DNA from 3 places in the Pseudomonas hamedanensis genome. Region 3 is predicted to be linked to each of the others. Evidence: predicted binding sites of a transcription regulator. Region 3 holds the regulator's gene; each other region holds the start of a gene.
The links. Region 3 encodes sigma-54, which starts transcription at its own class of promoters, with help from an activator protein. Its sites were predicted from a motif close to ANTGGCATNNANNTTGCTNT; they were not measured.
Positions count from the first base shown of each region.

Region 1 (7,281 bases), 2.0 Mb from region 3:
CAATCTCGCGAAACAGGCGGACTTGAGCGGGCACGAACACGGTCCAGGGCGAACTGCCTTCGCAGCGAACCTTGACGGTGACGCGGCCCAGAGGGCGTGCCGGACTCTCCAGGGACGCTGTCAATTCCTTGTCGCACATGGGCATGCGCAGCCGCGGATCGAGCTGGTTGACTTCGATTTCGTAGCGGCCTTCGGTTTGACTGGTAGCCAGATAGTCTTCTACGGTGAATTCAAGAAAGCCCTGAGTCACGCCGATAAGCATATCAGGCAAGGTAACCGCATCAGCATTGGCAGGACTGCCGGCAAATACGCAAAAAACGGCGGACACCGCGCAAAGCCCTTTGCAAAGGGAGGATGTCAGGCGTCGGGAAAATGTCGTTTGAGCGTTCATACAGGTTAAAAAGCAAGCGCCGTGCCGTTTAGCAATAAATGTGCGTCGCAACAACACTTGGCGTTGGTGTAGGAGTCTGGGCATGGCTGGTGTAATGGATTCGGTGAACCAGCGCACGCAACTGGTAGGGCAGAATCGCCTGGAGCTGTTGTTGTTCCGTCTCGACGGCCAGCAGCTCTACGGGATCAACGTGTTCAAGGTTCGGGAAGTGCTGCAATGCCCGTCACTGACGTTGATGCCCAAATCCAGTCCTGTCGTGTGCGGGGTGGCGAATATTCGGGGGGCGACCATTCCGATTCTGGATCTGGCGATGGCGACTGGCTCCGGTGCGTTGAAAGACAAGAAAAATCCGTTCGTGATCATCACGGAGTACAACACCAAGACCCAGGGTTTCCTGGTCCGCTCGGTGGAGCGCATCGTCAACATGAACTGGGAAGAGATCCATCCACCACCCAAGGGCACGGGGCGCGATCATTACCTGACCGCTGTGACCCGGGTGGACAACCAGTTAGTCGAAATCATCGACGTCGAGAAGGTGCTGGCCGAAGTCGCGCCGACGCCGGAAGCGATCTCGGTGGGCGTGGTCGACGTCGAGACCCAGACCAAGGCGTTGTCACTGCGGGTGCTGACGGTCGATGACTCGTCGGTGGCGCGCAAGCAGGTCACGCGTTGCCTGCAGACGATCGGTGTCGAAGTGGTGGCGCTGAACGACGGCAAGCAGGCGCTGGATTACCTGCGCAAGCTGGTCGATGAAGGCAAGAAGCCGGAAGAAGAGTTCCTGATGATGATTTCCGACATCGAGATGCCGGAGATGGACGGGTACACCCTGACGGCGGAAATCCGCGGCGACGCACGCATGCAAAAACTTCATATCATCCTGCATACTTCGTTGTCGGGGGTATTCAATCAGGCGATGGTCAAGAAAGTCGGTGCTGATGACTTCCTGGCCAAATTCCGTCCTGATGACCTCGCATCCCGGGTAGTCGACCGGATCAAAGCAGCAGATATCAGCTAGGGGCCTTTTGTCCCTGGCGATCAACACGATTTAAGAGGCGGCATCATTGTCTACGGGTAATTTGGATTTTGAACAGTTCCGGGTCTTCCTGGAAAAAGCCTGTGGCATTCTGCTCGGTGAAAACAAGCAGTACCTGGTCTCGAGCCGTCTCAACAAACTGATGGAGCAGCAAGGCATCAAGTCCCTGGGTGAGCTGGTTCAGCGCATCCAGACCCAGCCGCGCAGCGGTTTGCGCGAGCAGGTGGTCGATGCCATGACGACCAACGAAACCCTGTGGTTTCGTGACACCTATCCGTTTGAAGTCTTGAAGAACAAGGTACTGCCTGAAGCGATCAAGGCCAGCCCCAACCAGCGTCTGCGGATCTGGTCGGCGGCGTGCTCGTCAGGTCAGGAACCCTATTCGCTGTCGATGTCGATCGACGAGTTCGAGCGCAGCAACCTCGGTCAGCTGAAAATGGGTGTGCAGATCGTTGCCACCGATCTGTCCGGCCTCATGCTCAACAACTGCAAGACCGGCGAGTACGACAGCCTGGCGATCGGCCGTGGTCTGTCGCCCGAACGGCTGCAACGCTACTTCGATCCGAAAGGGCCGGGGCGCTGGGTCGTCAAGGCGCCGATCAAGAGCCGCGTGGAGTTTCGCTCGTTCAACCTGCTCGACAGCTACGCGGCGTTGGGCAAGTTCGACATCGTGTTCTGCCGCAACGTGCTGATCTACTTCTCTGCCGAAGTGAAGAAAGACATCCTGTTGCGTATTCACAGCACGTTGAAGCCGGGTGGGTATCTGTTCCTTGGCGCTTCGGAGGCGCTGAACGGTTTGCCGGATCATTACCAGATGGTCCAGTGCAGCCCGGGGATTATTTACCAGGCGAAATAACCGGTTCGCGGCGACACAAAAAACGGCAGTCCTTTTAGGCTGCCGTTTTTTTGCGCCTGAATATTCTCTTCGAAACGCCACTAATCCCCTGTAGGAGTGAGCCTGCTCGCGATTGCGGTCTATCAGACAACACATCAGCGACTGACACACGGCTATCGCGAGCAGGCTCACTCCTACAATGGATCTGTGGTGGGAGGGAGAACGGGGGCAAGCGGCAGAAAAGCGGCATCCGGCGGAAACCGGTTGCCGCTTTTCTGGCATTGCCGCTTTGCCCGTTCGACGCAAAGCCCCGGAATACGGGGCTTTGTCCGTTTGGCACGGCGCTTGCTAAAGCTCAGTTACGAAAAACCGGTCACCTGAAGGTTCCCGACATGAGCATCAGCTTCGACAAAGCGCTCGGCATTCACGAAAAAGCACTGGGCTTCCGCGCCCAGCGTGCCGAAGTGCTGGCCAACAACATCGCCAACGCCGATACCCCGAACTACAAGGCGCGTGACCTGGATTTCTCCAAAGTGCTCGAAGCACAGACCGAGAAGACCAAGACCGGCGGCCACTTTGCCCTGAACATGACCAACAGCCGTCACATCGAGGCTGAAGGCTTGGGCAATGGCGACGAATCGCTGATGTATCGCACGCCGATGCAGCCTTCGATCGACCAGAACACCGTGGACGCTCAACTGGAACAGTCGAACTACGCGGAAAACGCCGTCGGCTTCCAGGCCAGCTTCACGCTGCTCAACAGCAAATTCAAAGGGCTGGTGTCAGCCCTGCGCGGAGAATAATTCATGTCCCTGTCCAGCGTTTTCAACATTGCCGGCAGCGGCATGAGCGCCCAGACCACGCGTCTGAACACCGTCGCATCGAACATCGCCAACGCCGAGACGGTCTCGTCGAGCATCGACCAGACCTACCGCGCCCGTCACCCGGTGTTCGCCACCATGTTCCAGGGCGGCCAGGCTGGCGGCAGCAATTCGCTGTTCCAGAACCAGGACGCGGCCGGTCAGGGCGTGCAAGTGCTCGGTGTGGTCGAAGACGACAGCAACCTCGAAGCGCGTTACGAGCCGAACCATCCGGCGGCTGACGCCAAAGGCTACGTCTACTACCCGAACGTCAACGTGGTGGAAGAAATGGCTGACATGATTTCCGCGAGCCGTTCGTTCCAGACCAACGCCGAAATGATGAACACCGCCAAGACCATGATGCAGAAGGTACTGACCCTCGGTCAGTAATAAGGGGCGACTGCCATGAGCGTTACCGATACCACCAGCTCCCTGAGCATGAATGACATCCTGGCGAACTCGTCGAAAAAGACCAGTTCGACCACCGATGGCATTGCCTCGGCGACCAACAGCAGCACCGGCGGGCAAGCGCTGGGCAAGGACGCGTTCCTGCAGTTGCTGGTGACCCAGCTGAAAAACCAGAACCCGCTCGATCCGCAGGACAACAGCGCATTCGTTGCACAGTTGGCGCAGTTCAGCAGCCTCGAAGGCATCACCACGTTGAACTCCACCGTGAGTGGCCTTGCCGGCAACTACAACTCGTCGCAGGCGCTGCAAGCGTCGTCGCTGGTCGGTCGCAACGTGATCGTGCAAACCAATACCGCGCAACTCGACGATCCGAGCAAAGGCCTGACCGGTTCGGTCAACGTGCCATCGTCCATCGCGGGCGGCACCGTGACCATCACCGACAAGGATGGTAAAGCTGTCCGCACTATCGATCTGGGCAGTCGCGCTGCTGGCAGTGCCAGCTTCACCTGGGACGGCAAGGACACCGCCGGCACCGTGGTGCCCGTCGGGACTTACACCTTCAAGGCGAGCGCGCCGATCAACGGCACCGCGACGGACCTGGCGACTTACCTGCCAGCGACCGTCAACAGCGTGACGATCAGCCAGACCGGTGGCGAGCTGATGCTCAACCTGGCTGGCAAGGGCACCGTTGCCCTGTCCAAAGTACAAACCATTGGTATATAGAGCCGACTAACCCGGCATAAAGGAGTGGAATATGTCTTTCAATATCGGCCTTAGCGGTCTCTATGCAGCCAACAAGCAACTGGACGTGACCGGCAACAACATCGCCAACGTCGCGACCGCCGGGTTCAAATCCTCCCGCGCAGAATTCGAAGACGTGTACTCGTCGACTCGCCTGGGCAGCGGCAGCAAAGTGATCGGCAACGGCGTGCGCCTGGCCAACGTTTCCCAGCAGTTCACCCAGGGTGACATCAACAACACCGGCAACGTGTTGGACATGGGCATCAACGGTTCCGGTTTCTTCACCATGAGCAACAATGGCTCGATCTCGTACACCCGTGCCGGTACGTTCAAGGTCGACAACGCCGGTTACATCACCAACACCGACTACACCTCGCGTCTGCAGGGTTACGGTGTGGATGCCAACGGCAAGATCATCAACGGCGTGTTGACTGATCTCAAGATCGATACTTCGAACCTGGCGCCGAAGTCGACTTCGGCGGTGACTTCGAGCATCAACCTGAACTCCTCGGCCCCCGTGATTGTTGATACCGGCGCTACTGCCGTGAAGTTCGACCCGTCGAAGCCTGAGACTTACACCAAGTCGTTCAGCACACCGATCTATGACACTCAGGGTAACTCCCACGTCATGGATCAGTACGTGGTCAAGACTGGCGAGAATACCTGGAAGGTTTACACCCTGGTTGATGGACGCAACCCGGATGCCACCGGTAGCGATCCAACCAACGCCGCCACGCCTCCGGTTGCTTCGACATTGACGTTCGACAGTTCCGGCAAGTTGCTTCAGGTGAGTACACCGAGTACTTTGCCGCCGCCGGCGCCGAACCCGCTCATCAGCAGCGACTTGACGTTGAGTAACTGGAAACCAGGCACCGTGACCAATGGTGTTTTTACGCCTAACGGCGCGGCAGCAAATCCGGCTGGCGTGACCATTTCGATGGCCAAGACCACCCAGTACAACGCTGATACTTCGCGCACGATCCCGACTCAGGATGGCTACGCCACTGGACAGATCACCAACCTGACCATCGACGGTACCGGTACGCTGTTCGCCAACTTCAGCAACAACCAGAGCAAGGCGATTGGTCAGGTTGCACTGGCCAGTTTCACCAACGAACAGGGCTTGCAGGCTGTCGGTGGTACTAGCTGGAAAGAGACTTTCGCTTCCGGCATTCCGGGCTACGACGCACCGAAGACCGGTACGTTGGGTGAGGTGGTGTCCAACTCGCTGGAAGAGTCGAACGTTAACCTGACCAACGAGCTGGTTGATCTGATCAAGGGCCAGAGCAACTATCAGGCGAACGCCAAGACCATTTCGACTCAGAGCACGATTATGCAGACCATTATTCAGATGACTTGATTCGGGTTTCTGCGTGGTTTGATTGGGCCCCTCGTTTTGAGGGGCTTTTTTTTGGCGCCTTGGCGGCCTTTGGGCCGACCAGGCTTTGGGTTGTTTGGGGGGGATATCCGTTGCTGCGGTAACGGCTTCTTAAGGTTTCGCCCTTACGGCGACTCACTTTTTTTCAAACGCCAAAAAAAGTAAGCAAAAAACGCTTGCTCCTGCGTTCGGCCCTCGCAGGCTCGGGTTCCTTCGCTGCGGGATCGATCCGGGCGCAGCGTCTCCGGTTTGCTTCGCTGCACCTCCTTCCGCTGTGTACGACTTCGTCGTACGGTCGCTGCGCTCCCACGCCCGGATCAATCCCTCCGCTCAGCCTCCCGAAGTCGCCCGTGGATCAAAAGCACTCGAGCTAACGCTCATTGTTGAGTGGAGCGGCTTCGCCGCGGGCAGCTGCGCTGCTTTGCTTTTCTGTGGGAGCGAGCCTGCTCGCGAAGGCGGCCTGACAGCCGACCTGTTTCTCACTGGTGTATGCATTCCAAATGTAGGAGTGAGCCTGCTCGCGATGGCGGCCTAGCGGCCGACCAATTTCTATCAGGTATCCGTGATCCAACTGTAGGAGCTGCCGAAGGCTGCGATCTTTTGATCTGGCTTCTGCTTCTGCTTTTGCTCTGGCTTTTGACCTTTAGCCCCTTCGGCAGGCTTCGTTACGGGATCGATCCGGGCGTGGGAGCGCAGCGACCGTACGACGCAGTCGTACACAGCGGGAGGAGGTGCAGCGAAGCAAACCGGAAACGCTGCGCCCGGATCGATCCCGTAACGAAGGAACCCCGAGCCCCAGCGAGCGGGCCGAACGCCGGGGCAAAGCCTTTTGCTTACTTTTCGGCGTCTGGAAAAGTGAGTCGCTGTAAGAGCGAAACCGCCAGCCGCAGCACCGAGAAAACGGATATTCACCCAAAACCCCGAGAGCCTGGTCGGCCCAAAGGCCGCCAAGGCCCCCCAAAAACAAAACCCCCAACAAACCAGAAGTCTGTCGAGGGTTTTCTTTTGTCTCAAGATCTCAGGCGTCTCGCAACGCCTGAAATCCAGCTCAGCTTATTGGCAAGCTTCGCAATCCGGCTCGTCAATCGCGCAGGCCTTTGGCACTGGCGCCGGACCTGCCGGAGCGGCCAGAACCGAATCATCACCATGGTTGCCGCCGCTGGAAACAGCGTTCAGCTTGCCGGTGTTGATGGTCGACTTCTCGGTGCTGGTCGCGGCCAGGGCACGGAGGTAGTAAGTGGTTTTCAGACCACGGTACCAGGCCATGCGGTAGGTCACGTCAAGCTTCTTGCCCGATGCGCCAGCGATGTACAGGTTCAGCGATTGAGCCTGGTCGATCCACTTCTGACGACGGCTGGCGGCGTCAACGATCCACTTGGTGTCCACTTCGAACGCAGTCGCGTAGAGCTCTTTGAGCTCTTGCGGGATGCGCTCGATCTGCTGAACAGAACCGTCGTAGTACTTCAGGTCGTTGATCATGACCGAGTCCCACAGACCGCGAGCCTTGAGGTCGCGAACCAGGTACGGGTTGATCACGGTGAATTCGCCCGACAGGTTCGATTTCACATAGAGGTTCTGGTAGGTCGGTTCGATCGATTGCGACACGCCGGTGATGTTGGCGATGGTCGCGGTCGG
Region 1 covers NZ_CP077091.1:5,009,610-5,016,890, reverse strand. The annotation lists gene flgA (flagellar basal body P-ring formation chaperone FlgA) at 1-391, opposite strand, end outside; gene HU739_RS21895 (chemotaxis protein CheV) at 474-1,406, shown strand; gene cheR (protein-glutamate O-methyltransferase CheR) at 1,453-2,280, shown strand; gene flgB (flagellar basal body rod protein FlgB) at 2,652-3,062, shown strand; gene flgC (flagellar basal body rod protein FlgC) at 3,066-3,509, shown strand; gene flgD (flagellar hook assembly protein FlgD) at 3,525-4,250, shown strand; gene flgE (flagellar hook protein FlgE) at 4,282-5,628, shown strand; gene HU739_RS21865 (ribonucleoside-diphosphate reductase subunit alpha) at 6,700-7,281, opposite strand, start outside.
Region 1: the regulator sigma-54 is predicted to act here: its motif matches at 2,592-2,611, upstream of flgB (flagellar basal body rod protein FlgB).

Region 2 (7,281 bases), 2.6 Mb from region 3:
ATTTCCTCAAGGCTGGTAATGCCTTGCATGGCCTTGTGCAGTCCAGAGGTGCGCAAATCGTCGAAGCCGTCGCGGCGCATCTGGCTGTCGATTTCCAGTGAATTGCCCTCGGCCATGATCAGCCGTTGCAAGTCCGGTGTGTTTTTCACCACTTCATAAATCCCCACGCGTCCCTTGTAACCGCCGTTGCAGTGATCGCAACCGACCGGCTCGTAGATCGTGAAACTGCCGATGCGTTCCTCGGGGAAGCCTTCCTTGATCAGGGTTTCGCGAGGAATGTCGATGGGCTTTTTGCAGTGGCTGCACAATTTGCGCGCCAGCCGCTGGGCGATGATCAGGCTGACCGAGGTGGCGATATTGAAGCCGGGAATACCCATGTTGTGCAGGCGCGTGAGGGTTTCTGCGGCGCTGTTGGTGTGCAGGGTCGACAGCACCAGGTGCCCGGTCTGTGCGGCCTTGATGGCGATTTCGGCGGTTTCCAGGTCGCGGATCTCGCCGACCATGATCACGTCCGGGTCCTGACGCAGGAACGAACGCAGAGCCTGGGCAAAGTCCAGGCCCTGCCGTGGATTGACGTTGACCTGGTTGATGCCTTCCATGTTGATCTCCACCGGATCTTCGGCCGTGGAGATATTGATGTCGACGGTATTGAGAATATTCAGGCCGGTGTACAGCGACACGGTTTTGCCGGAACCGGTCGGGCCGGTGACCAGAATCATCCCTTGCGGCTGCTTCAGCGCGGCCAGGTACAAGGCCTTTTGCTCGGGCTCGTAACCCAGTGCATCGATGCCCATCTGCGCGCTGGACGGGTCGAGAATCCGGATCACCACTTTTTCGCCCCACAGGGTCGGCAAGGTGTTAACGCGAAAATCGATGGATTTGCTTTTCGACAGGCGCATTTTGATCCGCCCGTCCTGGGGTTTGCGCCTTTCCGAGATGTCGAGACTGGCCATGACTTTCAGGCGCGCGGCGATGCGTCCGGCCAACTGGATCGGCGGTTTGGCCACTTCGCGCAGCATGCCGTCGGTGCGCACCCGCACTCGATAATTTTTCTCGTAGGGTTCGAAGTGCAGGTCGGAGGAGCCGCTTTTGATCGCATCCAGCAGCATCTTGTGCACGAAGCGCACGACGGGTGCATCGTCGGCGTCGAGGCCGCCGATGGCGTCCTGCTTATTGTCGTCGACGGACTCGACGTCCAGCCCGTCGAGATCGACATCGGCCATTTCTTCGAGGCCGCTGGTGTGGGTCTCGAAAAACTTGTCGATGGCATCGCTGAGCTTGTCGTCCTCGACCAGAATCGCTTCGGTGCTCAGGCCGGTGCTGAACTGGATGTCGCTGATTGCCTGCTGGTTGCTCGGATCGGAGATACCGACAAACAGTTTATTGCCGCGTCGCCACAAGGGCAGGGCGCAATGCTGGCGCACCAGTTTTTCACTGACCAGTCCTCTGGGCTGGGTTTCCTTGTCGAGGCAACCGAGGTCGAGCAGGGCCATGCCAAAATGTTCCGAAGCGATTTCGGCGATCTGCCGGCTTTTCACCAGCTTGTTGTGCACCAGATAATTGACCAGCGATACGCGATTGCGCTGCGCTTGTTGCCAGGCCTGCTGGGCGCCTGTTTCCGTGAGCAGTTCGGCCTGCACCAATTGCTTGGCCAGACCGCTCAGAGCGATGTCATTCATGGGGATTCCGCACGCTTGCCATTCATGACTTATAGCCTAGTCAAGTGACAGCGCCAAACACGGCCGGTGCAGGTGACAAAAAGTGTCAGATAGTGCGGTTGCAGGTTGTAGGAAACCGCACTGTCAAACCCTCGCGCCCAGTGGGCGGGGCCTGAAGGCGTTGGCATGGGCTGTGCTGAGGCTTGTTCAGATCATGAGATTTCGCCTCATGCCTGGAGTGTGTCTATGAAAAAACAACAAGGCTTCACATTGATCGAGCTGCTGATCGTGGTGGCGATCATCGGGATCTTGGCGACCATCGCCCTGCCGCAGTATACGAAGTACCAGGCGCGGTCGAAGGTGACGGCGGGGCTCGCGGAGATCAGTGCATTGAAAGTGCCGTTTGAGGACACGATCAACCAGGGCACCGATCCGACATTGACGCTGGTTGCAGGCAGTGCCGCGGTGACCACCTCCAATTGCGCCGTGACGGCGTCGGGTACTGCTTCGACGGGCGCTGGCACAATCGTCTGCACGATCAAAAACGCCCCCGGCCCGGTCCTCGACAAGACTATTACGCTGACTCGCTCGTCCGGCACTGGTGCTGGTGTGTGGACATGCGCTACCACCGTCGCCCCCGATTACTCGCCCAAAGGCTGCACTGCCAGCGGTACATAATCGCGGCCTGCCGACCGAATGCCCCGCGCTTGCGGGGCATTTTTTTAATTCTCACCGCTTCACAAAAGCTCTAATAATTTCAGCAGCTTATGAACTTTCCAAAAAACCGCAAGTTGCATGTGAAGAATGCCCCAGTCATGCATTTTGCATGAAAATGAAAATTGCCTGTTTTCGTAAGTTATTGTTTTTAAAGTGTTTTACCTGTTCGAAAAAGTTGGCACAGCGTTCGCAATATCTCCAGTAACCCTGCTGACAAGCGTTACAGCAGACTTCAAGTAAAAACAGGAGTTACTCGTATGAAGAAGTTCGCTATCACTGCCGCTGCTACCGCTCTGACCCTGACCATGGCTGGCGGCGCATTCGCCCAGACCACTCAGGCTACCCAGTCGCCAATGGTTCTGGCTGCCGGTGAAGTTACTCAAGCGAAAGAAGCTACTTCCGATACCTGGATCACCACCAAGGTCAAAGCTGATCTGGTCACCGAAAAAGGCATTCCTGGCACTGACATCAAGGTTGAAACCAACAAAGGCGTTGTTTCCCTGTCGTCGACCACCGCAGTAACCGAATCGCAGAAAGAAACGGCTGTGGCCATCGCCAAGAAAATCAAAGGCGTCAAAGCGGTCTCCGCTGACGGCCTGAAAGCCGAGTAAGGCAAGGCTTCTCGCCTGGACCGGGAGAAGACGCGACAGGCGGGCCGAGCAATACGTCTGTCGCAACTTTAGAGTTCATGCGAACGGTCACAGGGATGTGACCATTACAGGCCCCGGCACTTGTGTCGGGGCCTGTTCTATTTCAGGGGGCACACAAAACAATGTAGGAGTGAGCCTGCTCGCGATAGCGGTCTGTCAGTTGAATCAGTGTTGACTGACAGACCGCTATCGCGAGCAGGCTCACTCCTACAAGGGGGGATGTTCTTCAATTACCGCGTTTGCTGGTTATCTGTCGCAGGCGATTGCCTTCGAAGCGCAGGTATTGGTACATGCCGTTGTTCGGGCCGTAGGTCCATTCTTCGACCTGAAACTCTTCGCGGCGATTGGCGCTGCGCTTGTAGCCCAGAACGTCACGACTGACCGGTTCGCCACATTTTTGCAGGACCTCGCTTGAGCGGTCGCCAAGGCTGATCAACTGGCTGCCGCAGCGCAGGGTATCCGACGCTGACGCATGGCTGGCGGCACACGTCAGCGCGAGCACAGCCAGCCAGTGACGCGTTGTCATTCGGCATCCAGGTGCATTTGCGTTACCACCCGGCCATCGCTCTCGGCCTCGCCAAGATTGGCGTCGATGAAGTACACGCGGTCATCCTCAAGCTTGCCCTTGTCGACCAGGTAATCCTTGATCGTGCTGGCGCGATCCTGACCCAACTGACGCAGCAGCACGTCGCTGCCGCTCCAGAACGCGATCACGCCTTCGCGCATTTTCGCCGTACGTTCTTCCTTGCCCAGATCCTTCCATTCTGCCGGCGGCTGGGTTTTCAGGCGGGTGCGATAAATACCCTCAAGCAACGGGCCTTTCTCGCTGTCAGGCACTTGCAGCAGCGACGCCTGGGCCGGGACCTTGTCGCCACGGCGCTGGAGCATCTTGTAGTAGTTGTATTGGTATTCCCGTTCCAGGCGCTGCTCGGCGAGTAGCGGGCCGTCGCTGCTTTTCGCGGCGGTGCCTTCGATTTCCAGGCGCAGGGCCGGACGTTCCTTGAGCGCTTGCGACAGTTTCACCAGCGCCGCTTCGGCGTCTTTGCTCAAGTCGCTGGACCCCGGCGCGAAGGACACGGTGCCGAGGTCTTCGGAACCACCGCCACTGACCAGCCCGCCAATCATCTTGAATGGCGCGGCGGCGGCTTTGACGATCAGGTTGCGCAGGGTCTGCCAGACAATCGGCATCACGCTGAACTGAGGGTTATTGAGGTCGCCGGTCACCGGCAACTCGATGGAAATCTTGCCGTCGACGTCCTTGAGCAAGGCTATCGCCAGTTTCAGCGGCAGGCTGACAGCGTCCGGGCTGTCGACTTTTTCCCCAAGCTGCAATTGCTCGACCACCACTTTGTTGTCGGCTTTCAACTGGCCGTTGGTGATCAGGTAATGCAAATCGAGATTGAGCCGGCCCTTGCGGATGCGGTAACCGGCGAACTTGCCGGAGTAGGGCGTCAGGGTGGTCAGTTCGACCCGTTTGAAACTGGTGGCGATGTCGAGGCTGGCCATCGGGTCGAACGGGTTGACCGCACCCTTGATGGTCACCGGTGCATAACGATCGACCTTGCCTTTGATGTCGACGCTGGCCGGCTTCGCCTGACGACTGTCGATGGTGCCGATCTGACCGTTGAGCTGCTGCACGGCGGTGGCGAAGTTCGGTGTCAGGCTAAAGTCGGCGAAGTTGGCCGAGCCGTCGTTGATCGCAATCGCGCCGATGTGAATGCCCAGCGGTTTGTCTTTGCCGGCGGGTTTCGCGGCGGTCGTTTTTGTACCGCTGTCAGCCGGTTGCGCGATCAGCAGGTCGTCGATGTTGGTGGTGCGGTCATCGTTGATCATGAAGCGCGCATAGGGCTGGAACAGGTTGACCTTGTCGATCGACAGGCTGTCGCCGTGCTGGTAGTTCAAGCCTTCGACCACCACTTGCTGCCACTTGAGGAAGTCGCGGGTCTTGAGCGTGTCGAGGGTGTGCAACTGATCGATCTGCGCGCGGCCGGTGACGCTGAGCGCCAGCGGTTCGGTGCTTTTCAGGTTGACCTTCAGGTCACTGCCGAGCATGCCGCTGCGCAGCTCCAGACGAATAAAGGGATTGATGTAGGACTGCGCGACACGCAGGTCGATGTCCTGGGTCTTGACGTTGAGCTGCGCGTTGACCGGTGCCAGATTGACCGTGCCGTCAGCGCTGATCTTGCCTTGCTTGCCCAGCCCGCTGTCGAGTCTGAGCTTGAAAGGCGAGCCGTTGAGGCTGTCGAAATCCTGCAGGTCAACGTTCAGCGGGGTGATATCCAGCGCCACCGCAGGCTTGGCGGAACGGTCGGCCAGGTGCACGGTGTAGTTGCGCAGTTGCACGTCTTTGATCAGCACCTGCCACGGTTTGCTTGGCGCAGTCGATTCAGGCTTGGGTGAGTCGGCGGCCGCCGGCGCATCGGCCGGCTCGGCGGCGGCATTGGCAGCGGGTTTCGACGGCTGGCTGGCGAACAGCTTCTGCCAGTCGAGTTGGCCGTCGGCTTCCAGCGCGGCCCAGGTTTCCAGTTTGTTGCTACGAATTTTGCCGACCAGCACTTGCTGCTTGGCCAGATCCACGGAGGTTTCGCTGACATCGAGGCGCTCTAGCTTCGCCAGCGGCCGGCCGTCCGGTGCCTTGATGGCGAACGGTGCAATGCTCACCGCTACGTTGTTGAGCAGCAGTTCGGTCTGTTTCGACAGATTGAGTTTGTACTCGGTGCTGAGGCTGACCACGCCGTTCTCCAGCACCAGCGGCACCGCGTCGCGCACGTAAGGCCAGAACGCTTTCATCTGGCCGTCGGTGACTTTCAGTGTGCCTTCTGAGGTGAAGGGGATCAGGCTGAAGTTGCCGCTCCAGTCGATCCGCCCACCAGCGGGGCCGATCGCTACCAGAGTCATGTCGGCGCTGTCTTCGGGCAGGGTACTGAGGTTTTTCAGCTCGAAGCTGAGGTCGTCATAGAGGAATTCGATGGGCTCGCTGGGCCGCACATCTTCGAAATGCACGACGCCGCCGGCCAGCTTGATGTTGTCGATGCGCAGCGGAAACGGCTTGGCGTCGGGATCGGCGGGTGTCGGCTCACTCGGCGGGATGTTGAACAGGCCGAGCAGGTTGAGCTTGCCGTCCTTGGCGAAAAGGATTTCGCTCTTGGGCTTGTCCAGCTCGATGTCCGACAGATGCAGCGCTTTGGTCCACAGGCTGTCGAGTTGCAGGTTGGCGTAGAGACGGTCGAAGCCGACCTGTTCCTTGCCCGGTTCGCCAATCATCAGGCCCCACAGGGTGACTTCAAGGCTGAACGGGTTCAATTCGATGCGCTGCAGGTGCGCCGGCACCGTCGCGTAGTTCGCCAGTTGCTGGTTGGCCACACGCAGGGCAATGCCCGGCAGGATCAGAAACCCCAGCAGGCTGTAGAGGGCCAGGGCGGTCAACAGGGCGCCAATCGCGCGAATCAATCCTTTGGGCATGTGCGGCTTCATCTGTCTGAATCGGAGTGCCTTGGAGTATGGCACGCGATTCTGGTTCCGAAGTGCTTGATGTGGGAGAGGATTGTTCAGTTTTCTCTGTAGGAACAGATTCCCATTGTAGGAGTGAGCCTGCTCGCGATAGCGGTGTGTCAGTTACCGAAATTGTTAAATGACATACCGCTATCGCGAGCAGGCTCACTCCTACAAGGGCGCGGCGTCTTCAGGAAAGTGGCTAAAGCTGCAAGATGAGGGTTTTCAGCGGTGGCTGCTGATCCAGCGACGGGAAGTCGGCGCCCGGTGTCATTACGCTCCAGTCGCGTACCGGTCGCCCGGCTTTCTCGGCGCAACGCAGCACTTGCTCGCGCCAGTCGTCCATGCTGACTTTCGCCAGGTTGTTGCAGCAGATCAGCACGCCGTTGTCAGCGGTGGTCAGCAGGGCCGGTTTGAGCAGGCTCTGATAGTCGCGCAGCAGATCGACGGTGCCGAACGCACTTTTCGCCCAGGCCGGCGGGTCGAGCAGGACCAGATCGTATTGACGTTGTTCGAGGCGCTGATAGCTCGGCAGTTTCTGCCCGCGGCGCTGACTGATCGGCAGGCCGGCGAGCTGGCGGATCGCCGGGAAGTAATCGGACTGAATGAATTGCATCGGCGGCAGTTGCGGATTGAGTAACCCGTTTTCGCGGCCGACCGCCAGATTGCCCTCGGCGAAATCCAGGTTGCACACCTCGCGCGCACCGCCCGCCGCAGCACTGAGGCCTACGCCGCAGGTGTAGGCGAACAGGTTGAGCACGCTT
Region 2 covers NZ_CP077091.1:5,661,667-5,668,947, reverse strand. The annotation lists gene pilB (type IV-A pilus assembly ATPase PilB) at 1-1,679, opposite strand, end outside; gene HU739_RS24805 (pilin) at 1,905-2,336, shown strand; gene HU739_RS24800 (BON domain-containing protein) at 2,633-2,986, shown strand; gene HU739_RS24795 (DUF2845 domain-containing protein) at 3,252-3,551, opposite strand; gene HU739_RS24790 (DUF748 domain-containing protein) at 3,548-6,499, opposite strand; gene HU739_RS24785 (class I SAM-dependent rRNA methyltransferase) at 6,720-7,281, opposite strand, start outside.
Region 2: the regulator sigma-54 is predicted to act here: its motif matches at 1,839-1,858, upstream of HU739_RS24805 (pilin).

Region 3 (7,281 bases):
CGGTCGGCTATTGGAATATCAGCCCGGAGCGCTTTCTCGACAAGCCGCCGGTGTCGACCGCCGAAAACCCGATCGACTGGTACGCGACCAACACGCACACCATTCAGTATCTGCCGGACGGCAAAGTGCAGTACGAGATGACCTCCGACAAGGCCGAGCACGTCAAGGCTACCGACGTCACCTTGGTCACCAAACCGGACTTGAACATGTATCGCGGCACCGACTTCCCATGGCACGTGACCAGTGAGCGCGGCGAAGTGAATTCGGGCGGTACCGAAGTGGAATTGATCGACTCGGTGCGCGTACAGCGTACCGATGAGAAAAATCGCGGCACCCTGATCACCAGCACCCGCATGACCGTGTTCCCGCAGCAAGAATATGCGCAGACCGCGCAACCCGTTAGAATCGAGGGCGCTGGCGGTGTATCGACTGGCGTCGGAATGAAAGCGTACCTGAAGGAAAGCAGGATACACCTGCAATCGAACGTAAGAGGACAGTATGAGGCTCGTTAAAACCCTCCCTATTTTGCTCAGTCTGGGCGCAGCACTGGGAAGCGTGAGCGCCTGGTCCCTGCCGAACGATCAGCAGCAACCGATCCGCATTCAGGCCGACGACGCCCAACTGGACGACAAGAATGGCATTGCCACCTATAAAGGTGACGTGATCATTACCCAGGGTTCGATGATCGTCAAAGGCAATACCGTGACCATCACCCGCACCCAGGCCGGCGATATCGATGTGGTAACTTCGGTCGGCAACCTGGCCTACTTCGAACAACTGCAGACCGCTGGCGACAGCAAGCCCGTACAGGGCTGGGGCGTGACGATCCAGTACCACGCCGCGCAGAACCGCGTCGTGCTGATCGACAAGGCCAAGGTTGTCGACAAAGACAACAACACCACCCAAGGCGAGAAAATCGTCTACGACACCGTGAAGAAACTCGCCAGCGCCGGTCGCGCCACGGGCAGCAAAGTCACCGAAGCGCGTCCGCGCATCGACATGGTGATCCAGCCGAAGAAGAAAACCGACGAGAAAACCCAGTAATGGCAACTCTGAAAGCTCAGCACCTGGCCAAGGCCTATAAAAGCCGCCAGGTCGTGCGTGACGTCAGCCTGTCGATCGACAGCGGCCAGATCGTCGGCCTGCTCGGTCCGAACGGCGCCGGCAAGACGACCTGCTTTTACATGATCGTGGGCCTGGTGCAGGCCGATCAGGGTCGAGTGCTGATCGATGATCTGGACGTCAGCCACCAGCCGATGCACGGTCGCGCCAAGGCCGGTATCGGCTATCTGCCGCAAGAAGCGTCGATCTTCCGCAAACTGTCGGTGGCCGACAACATCATGGCGATCCTTGAGACCCGTCAGGAACTCGACAAGGCCGGCCGTCGCAAGGAGCTGGAAAGCCTGCTGCAGGAATTCCACATCAGCCACATTCGCGACAACCTCGGCATGAGCCTGTCCGGCGGTGAGCGTCGCCGTGTGGAAATCGCTCGCGCCCTCGCCACCGCGCCGAAATTTATCCTGCTCGACGAACCGTTCGCCGGTGTCGACCCGATCTCGGTCGGCGACATCAAGCAAATCATTCACCATCTCAAGGCCAAGGGCATCGGTGTTCTGATCACCGACCACAACGTCCGTGAGACCCTGGATATCTGCGAAACCGCCTATATCGTCAACGATGGCCAACTGATCGCTGAAGGCGATGCGCAAACCATTCTGGCCAACGATCTGGTCAAGGAAGTGTATCTGGGTCACGAATTCCGCCTGTAAGCGACAGTGCCCGGTGAGCCGCCCGGGCGCCGTATCGATTCGAGCCGGAATTTAATACGCTTTAATTGTTACAGCGCTCTAGGCAAACACTTCAGTTTCAGGCATATAATTTGCTTAAGTTTGGCGCTTCGGCGCCCTGTAGTGGATGGCGCATAGCGCCGGCGAATAAGGTGTTAAGCCCCTGCCATGAAACCATCGCTAGTCTTGAGAATGGGCCAGCAGCTGACGATGACACCGCAGCTGCAACAGGCCATCCGCCTGCTCCAATTGTCCACCCTGGATCTGCAACAGGAAATCCAGGAGGCCCTGGAATCCAATCCGATGCTCGAACGCCAGGAAGAAGGCGACGACTTCGACAATTCCGACCCGCTGGCCGACAGCACCGAACAAAAGCCCGCCGAAATTCAGGAACCGTCCTACCAGGAAGCCGCCCCGACGGTGGATAACCTCGAGGAAGGCGAATGGAACGAGCGCATCCCTAACGAACTTCCGGTCGATACCGCCTGGGAAGACGTCTACCAGACCAGCGCCAGCAGCCTGCCCAGCAGCGATGACGACGAGTGGGATTTCACCACCCGCACATCCGTTGGCGAAAGCCTGCAAAGCCATCTGCTGTGGCAACTGAATCTCGCGCCGATGTCCGACACCGACCGGCTGATCGCCGTGACACTGATCGATTGCATCAACAATCAGGGCTATCTCGACGAAACCCTCGACGAGATCCTTGAAGCATTCGATCCGGAACTGGACATCGAGCTGGACGAAATCGAAGCCGTCCTGCATCGCATCCAGCAGTTCGAACCCGCCGGCATCGGCGCCCGCAACCTCAGCGAGTGCCTGCTGCTGCAACTGCGTCAGTTGCCGGCCCGGACGCCGTGGCTGGCCGAGGCCAAACGTCTGGTCGCCGATTACATCGACCTGCTGGGCAGCCGCGATTACAGCCAGTTGATGCGCCGCATGAAGCTCAAGGAAGATGAGCTGCGCCAGGTCATCGAACTGGTTCAGAGCCTTAATCCGCGTCCGGGCTCGCAGATCGAGTCCACCGAAGCCGAGTACGTCATCCCCGATGTTATCGTGCGCAAGGACAACGAACGCTGGCTGGTCGAGCTGAATCAGGAATCCGTACCGCGTCTGCGCGTCAACGCCCAGTACGCCGGCTTCGTCAAGCGCGCCGACACCAGCGCCGACAACACCTTCATGCGCAATCAGTTGCAGGAAGCGCGCTGGTTCATCAAGAGCCTGCAAAGCCGCAACGAAACCCTGATGAAAGTGGCCACGCAGATTGTCGAGCACCAACGCGGCTTCCTGGAATATGGCGACGAAGCGATGAAGCCGCTGGTCCTGCATGACATCGCCGAAGCCGTAGGCATGCATGAATCGACGATTTCCCGGGTGACCACGCAGAAATTCATGCATACCCCACGCGGTATTTATGAACTGAAATACTTTTTCTCCAGCCACGTCAGCACCTCCGAAGGCGGCGAATGCTCGTCCACGGCGATCCGCGCGATCATTAAAAAACTGGTTGCCGCGGAAAATCAGAAAAAGCCGTTGAGCGACAGCAAGATCGCTGGTTTACTGGAGGCACAAGGCATTCAGGTGGCTCGCCGCACGGTCGCCAAGTACCGCGAATCCCTCGGGATCGCGCCTTCGAGCGAGCGCAAACGGTTGATGTAAGCCACGTTACAGCGTTCCAGTGGCAGGCTTTTCGGCCTGCCGCTTTATGCACTGGCAACGAAGGAGAAGCTGTATGCAAGTCAACATCAGTGGACACCAACTGGAAGTGACCGAACCTCTGCGCACCTACATCGGCGAAAAACTCGACCGACTGGAGCGGCATTTCGACAAGATCACCAACGTGCAAGTCATATTGAATGTCGAGAAGCTCAAGCAGAAAATCGAAGCCACGCTGCATATTCCCGGCGGAGAAGTAGTTGCCAATGCCGAGCATGACGACATGTATGCCGCCATTGACCTGCTCACCGACAAGCTGGATCGCCAACTCAAAAAGCATAAGGAAAAGACCCAAAGCCTCCTCCAGGGCGCGACCGGTCGTTAACCCCCCTATCCCATGATCCGACTTGAAACCATCCTGACCCCCGGCCGTTCCCAAGTGAACGCGCCGGGCGGCAGCAAGAAAAAAGCCCTCGAACAGATTGCCAACCTGATCCACCGCGAAGTGCCGGATTTGGCGATGCAGGATGTCTTCGAGGCCCTGGTTGCCCGTGAAAAACTCGGTTCCACCGGTTTTGGCAACGGCATCGCCATTCCCCACTGCCGCCTCAAGGGTTGCCAGTCGCCGATCAGCGCGCTGATGCACCTTGAAGCCCCGATTGATTTCGACGCCATCGATGGCGCCCCGGTGGACCTGCTGTTCGTGTTGCTGGTACCGGAAGCTGCGACCGATGCACACCTGGAATTGCTGCGCCAGATCGCCAGCATGCTCGATCGCAAGGAAGTGCGCGACAGACTGCGCAGCGCGCCAAGCAGCGAAGCGCTGTACAAAGTCGTCCTGGACGAACAGAACGGGCACTAATCATGCGTTTGATCATCGTCAGTGGCCGTTCGGGCTCGGGTAAAAGTACCGCCCTGAATGTCCTTGAGGACAACGGCTATTACTGCATCGATAACCTGCCGGCTGGCCTGCTGCCGGAACTGGCCGAACGCGCGCTGATCCACACCGAACTGGCACAGCCGCTGGTCGCCGTGTCGATCGATGCGCGCAATCTGCCGAGCCACCTGTCGCGCTTCCCTGAACTGCTCGAAGATGCCCGGAGCAAGCACATTCAGTGCGATGTGCTGTATCTGGATGCCGACGAAGAAACCCTGCTCAAGCGTTTCTCCGAGACGCGCCGTCGTCACCCGCTGAGCAATGCCGACCGTTCGCTGGCCGAGGCGATCAAGGATGAAAGCGCCCTGCTCGGCCCGATTGCCGATCTGGCTGACCTGAAGATCAACACCACGCACCTGAACCTCTATCAGTTGCGCGACACCATCAAGTTGCGTCTGCTGAACCAGCCGGAGCCGGGTACGGCGTTTCTGGTCGAGTCGTTTGGCTTCAAGCGCGGCATGCCGGTCGACGCCGACCTGGTCTTTGATGTGCGCTGCCTGCCCAACCCGTACTGGAAACCGGAGCTGCGCGAGCAGTCCGGTCTCGACGCGCCGGTGGCCGAGTATCTGGCGGAACAGCCGGATGTCGAAGAAATGTATCAGGACATCTTCGCCTACCTGCACAAGTGGCTGCCGCGCTTCGCCGCGAGCAATCGCGCCTACGTCACCGTTGCCATTGGCTGTACCGGCGGGCACCACCGCTCTGTCTACCTGACCGAACGCCTGGGTCAGGCCCTGCAAAAAACCTTGAAGAACGTCCAGGTTCGCCACCGCGACCTCACCTAAAGGATTCACACCGCGATGCCTGCTCGTGAAATCGAAATCATCAATAAATTGGGGCTGCACGCCCGAGCGTCGGCCAAGTTCGTCGGCGTTGCCGGCAAATTTCCGGACACGACGATAAGAGTGGGCCGCACGCCCGAGAGCACAGTGGACGGTAAAAGCATTATGGCAATGATGATGCTGGCGGCGGGCAAGGGCACCAAAATCCATTTGAGCACCGAGGGCGAGCAAGCCCAGGAAGCCATGGACGCCCTGGTAGAACTGATCAACAACTACTTCGATGAAGGCGAGTGACCCTGTGGCGAGGGAGCTTGCTCCCGCTCGGCTGCGCAGCAGTCGTCAGTGCGGTGCAGCTGGAAAAAATCCAGCGGGGCCGCTTCGCAGCCCGGCGGGAGCAAGCTCCCACACCACAGCTCAACCCAACGCCGTATCCATGACCATCATCAGACAAAACCCGATCAACAAACCGAGACTCGCCAGCTTGTCATGACCATGACGGCGCGACTCCGGGATCACTTCGTGAGTGACCACCAGCAACATCGCCCCCGCCGCCAGTGCCAATCCCAGCGGCAACAGCACTTGCGCCAGACTCACCAGCCAGGCACACAACACTGCGAACACCGGTTCGACCAGACCTGACGCCGCGCCGATCAGGAATGCCCTGACACGCGACATCCCCGCCCCGGCCAGCACCAACGCAATCACCAACCCCTCCGGCACATCCTGCAAGGCGATACCCATCGCCAGGCTGTCCGCTTCCGGCATACCGCCGCCAGCAGACACACCGACCGCCATGCCTTCCGGAATGTTGTGCGCGATGATGGCGAACACGAACAGCCAGATCCGCGGTGGAATCACCGGATGCTCCAGCGTGCCGATGAGCATTTGCGGCGAAGCCCCCGACAGTCTGCGATCAACCAGGTACAGACCGAGCGCGCCCAGCAGGATGCCGAAACAGATCAGTCCGCTGGCCGTCCACGGAGTCAGGCCCAGACTTTCAGCAGCGGCGATGCCCGGCACGATCAGCGAGAATGCTGTCGCCGCCAGCATGACCCCGGCACCGAACCCCAGCAAGGTGTCGCTGAGTGCTTGCGGCATGCGCCGGATCACCAGCACCGGGACCGCCCCGAGCGCCGTGCCGAGAGCGCAGATCGCACCACCCTGCAAGGCTCTGGACAGTCTCGGCGCAAGATCCAGCCATTGCAGCCCGTGCGCGACCAGCAGGGTCATGCCCGCCAACAGCAACAGCGATCCCACGGCGTAACGAAACATACGCCCACTTGTGATCGCCAGTGTCTCAGTGCCCATAGTCAGCCTTGAATTGTTGTTATCGGAAACTCAGACCAGTGCGGCCTGGTAGCGCGCAGCGACTTCAGGCCAATTGATCACGTTGTAAAACGCATTGATGTATTCCGGACGGCGATTCTGGTAGCGCAGGTAATAAGCGTGTTCCCAGACATCGAGACCGAGAATCGGCGTGTTGCCGTTCATCAATGGACTGTCCTGATTGCCGCTGCTTTCCACGATCAGCTTTTTCTCCGGGGTCACGCTGAGCCAGGCCCAGCCGCTGCCGAAACGGGTCAACGCGACTTTGGTGAACGCTTCCTTGAAACGGTCGAGTCCGCCCAGTTGTTCATCAATGGCTTTGGCCAAAGCACCGTCGGGCTCGCCACCGCCGTTGGGCACCATCACTTCCCAGAACAGCGAATGGTTGGCATGGCCGCCGCCCTGATTGATCACCGCTGCGCGAAGCTTTTCCGGCAACTGCTGCACACTGGCGACAAGTTTTTCCACTGGCCACTCGGCAAACTCGGTGCCTTCCACCGCGGCGTTAAGGTTGTTGATGTAGGTCTGGTGATGCTTGGCGTAGTGGATCTCCATGGTTTGCGCATCGATGTGCGGTTCGAGGGCATCGTAGGCGTAAGGCAAGGCAGGCAAGGTAAAAGCCATTTCAATGGACTCCATGGTGATGAGGGGCTGAGGCGCGACGTGCATTGCCGGTGTCCGGGTGCAGCAAACGCTGGGTGCGCGGGTATTCGCCGTACTCGCTGATGAAATTCAGCAGTTCGACGTAGGTCTTGCTGCTCTGGCGCAACGCCGCTTCACGCAGGGCCGGGCG
Region 3 covers NZ_CP077091.1:3,031,694-3,038,974, forward strand. The annotation lists gene lptC (LPS export ABC transporter periplasmic protein LptC) at 1-512, shown strand, start outside; gene lptA (lipopolysaccharide transport periplasmic protein LptA) at 499-1,044, shown strand; gene lptB (LPS export ABC transporter ATP-binding protein) at 1,044-1,769, shown strand; gene HU739_RS13205 (RNA polymerase factor sigma-54) at 1,956-3,446, shown strand; gene hpf (ribosome hibernation-promoting factor, HPF/YfiA family) at 3,520-3,828, shown strand; gene ptsN (PTS IIA-like nitrogen regulatory protein PtsN) at 3,841-4,305, shown strand; gene rapZ (RNase adapter RapZ) at 4,308-5,165, shown strand; gene HU739_RS13225 (HPr family phosphocarrier protein) at 5,181-5,456, shown strand; gene HU739_RS13230 (ZIP family metal transporter) at 5,577-6,470, opposite strand; gene HU739_RS13235 (superoxide dismutase) at 6,501-7,112, opposite strand; gene HU739_RS13240 (hypothetical protein) at 7,114-7,281, opposite strand, start outside.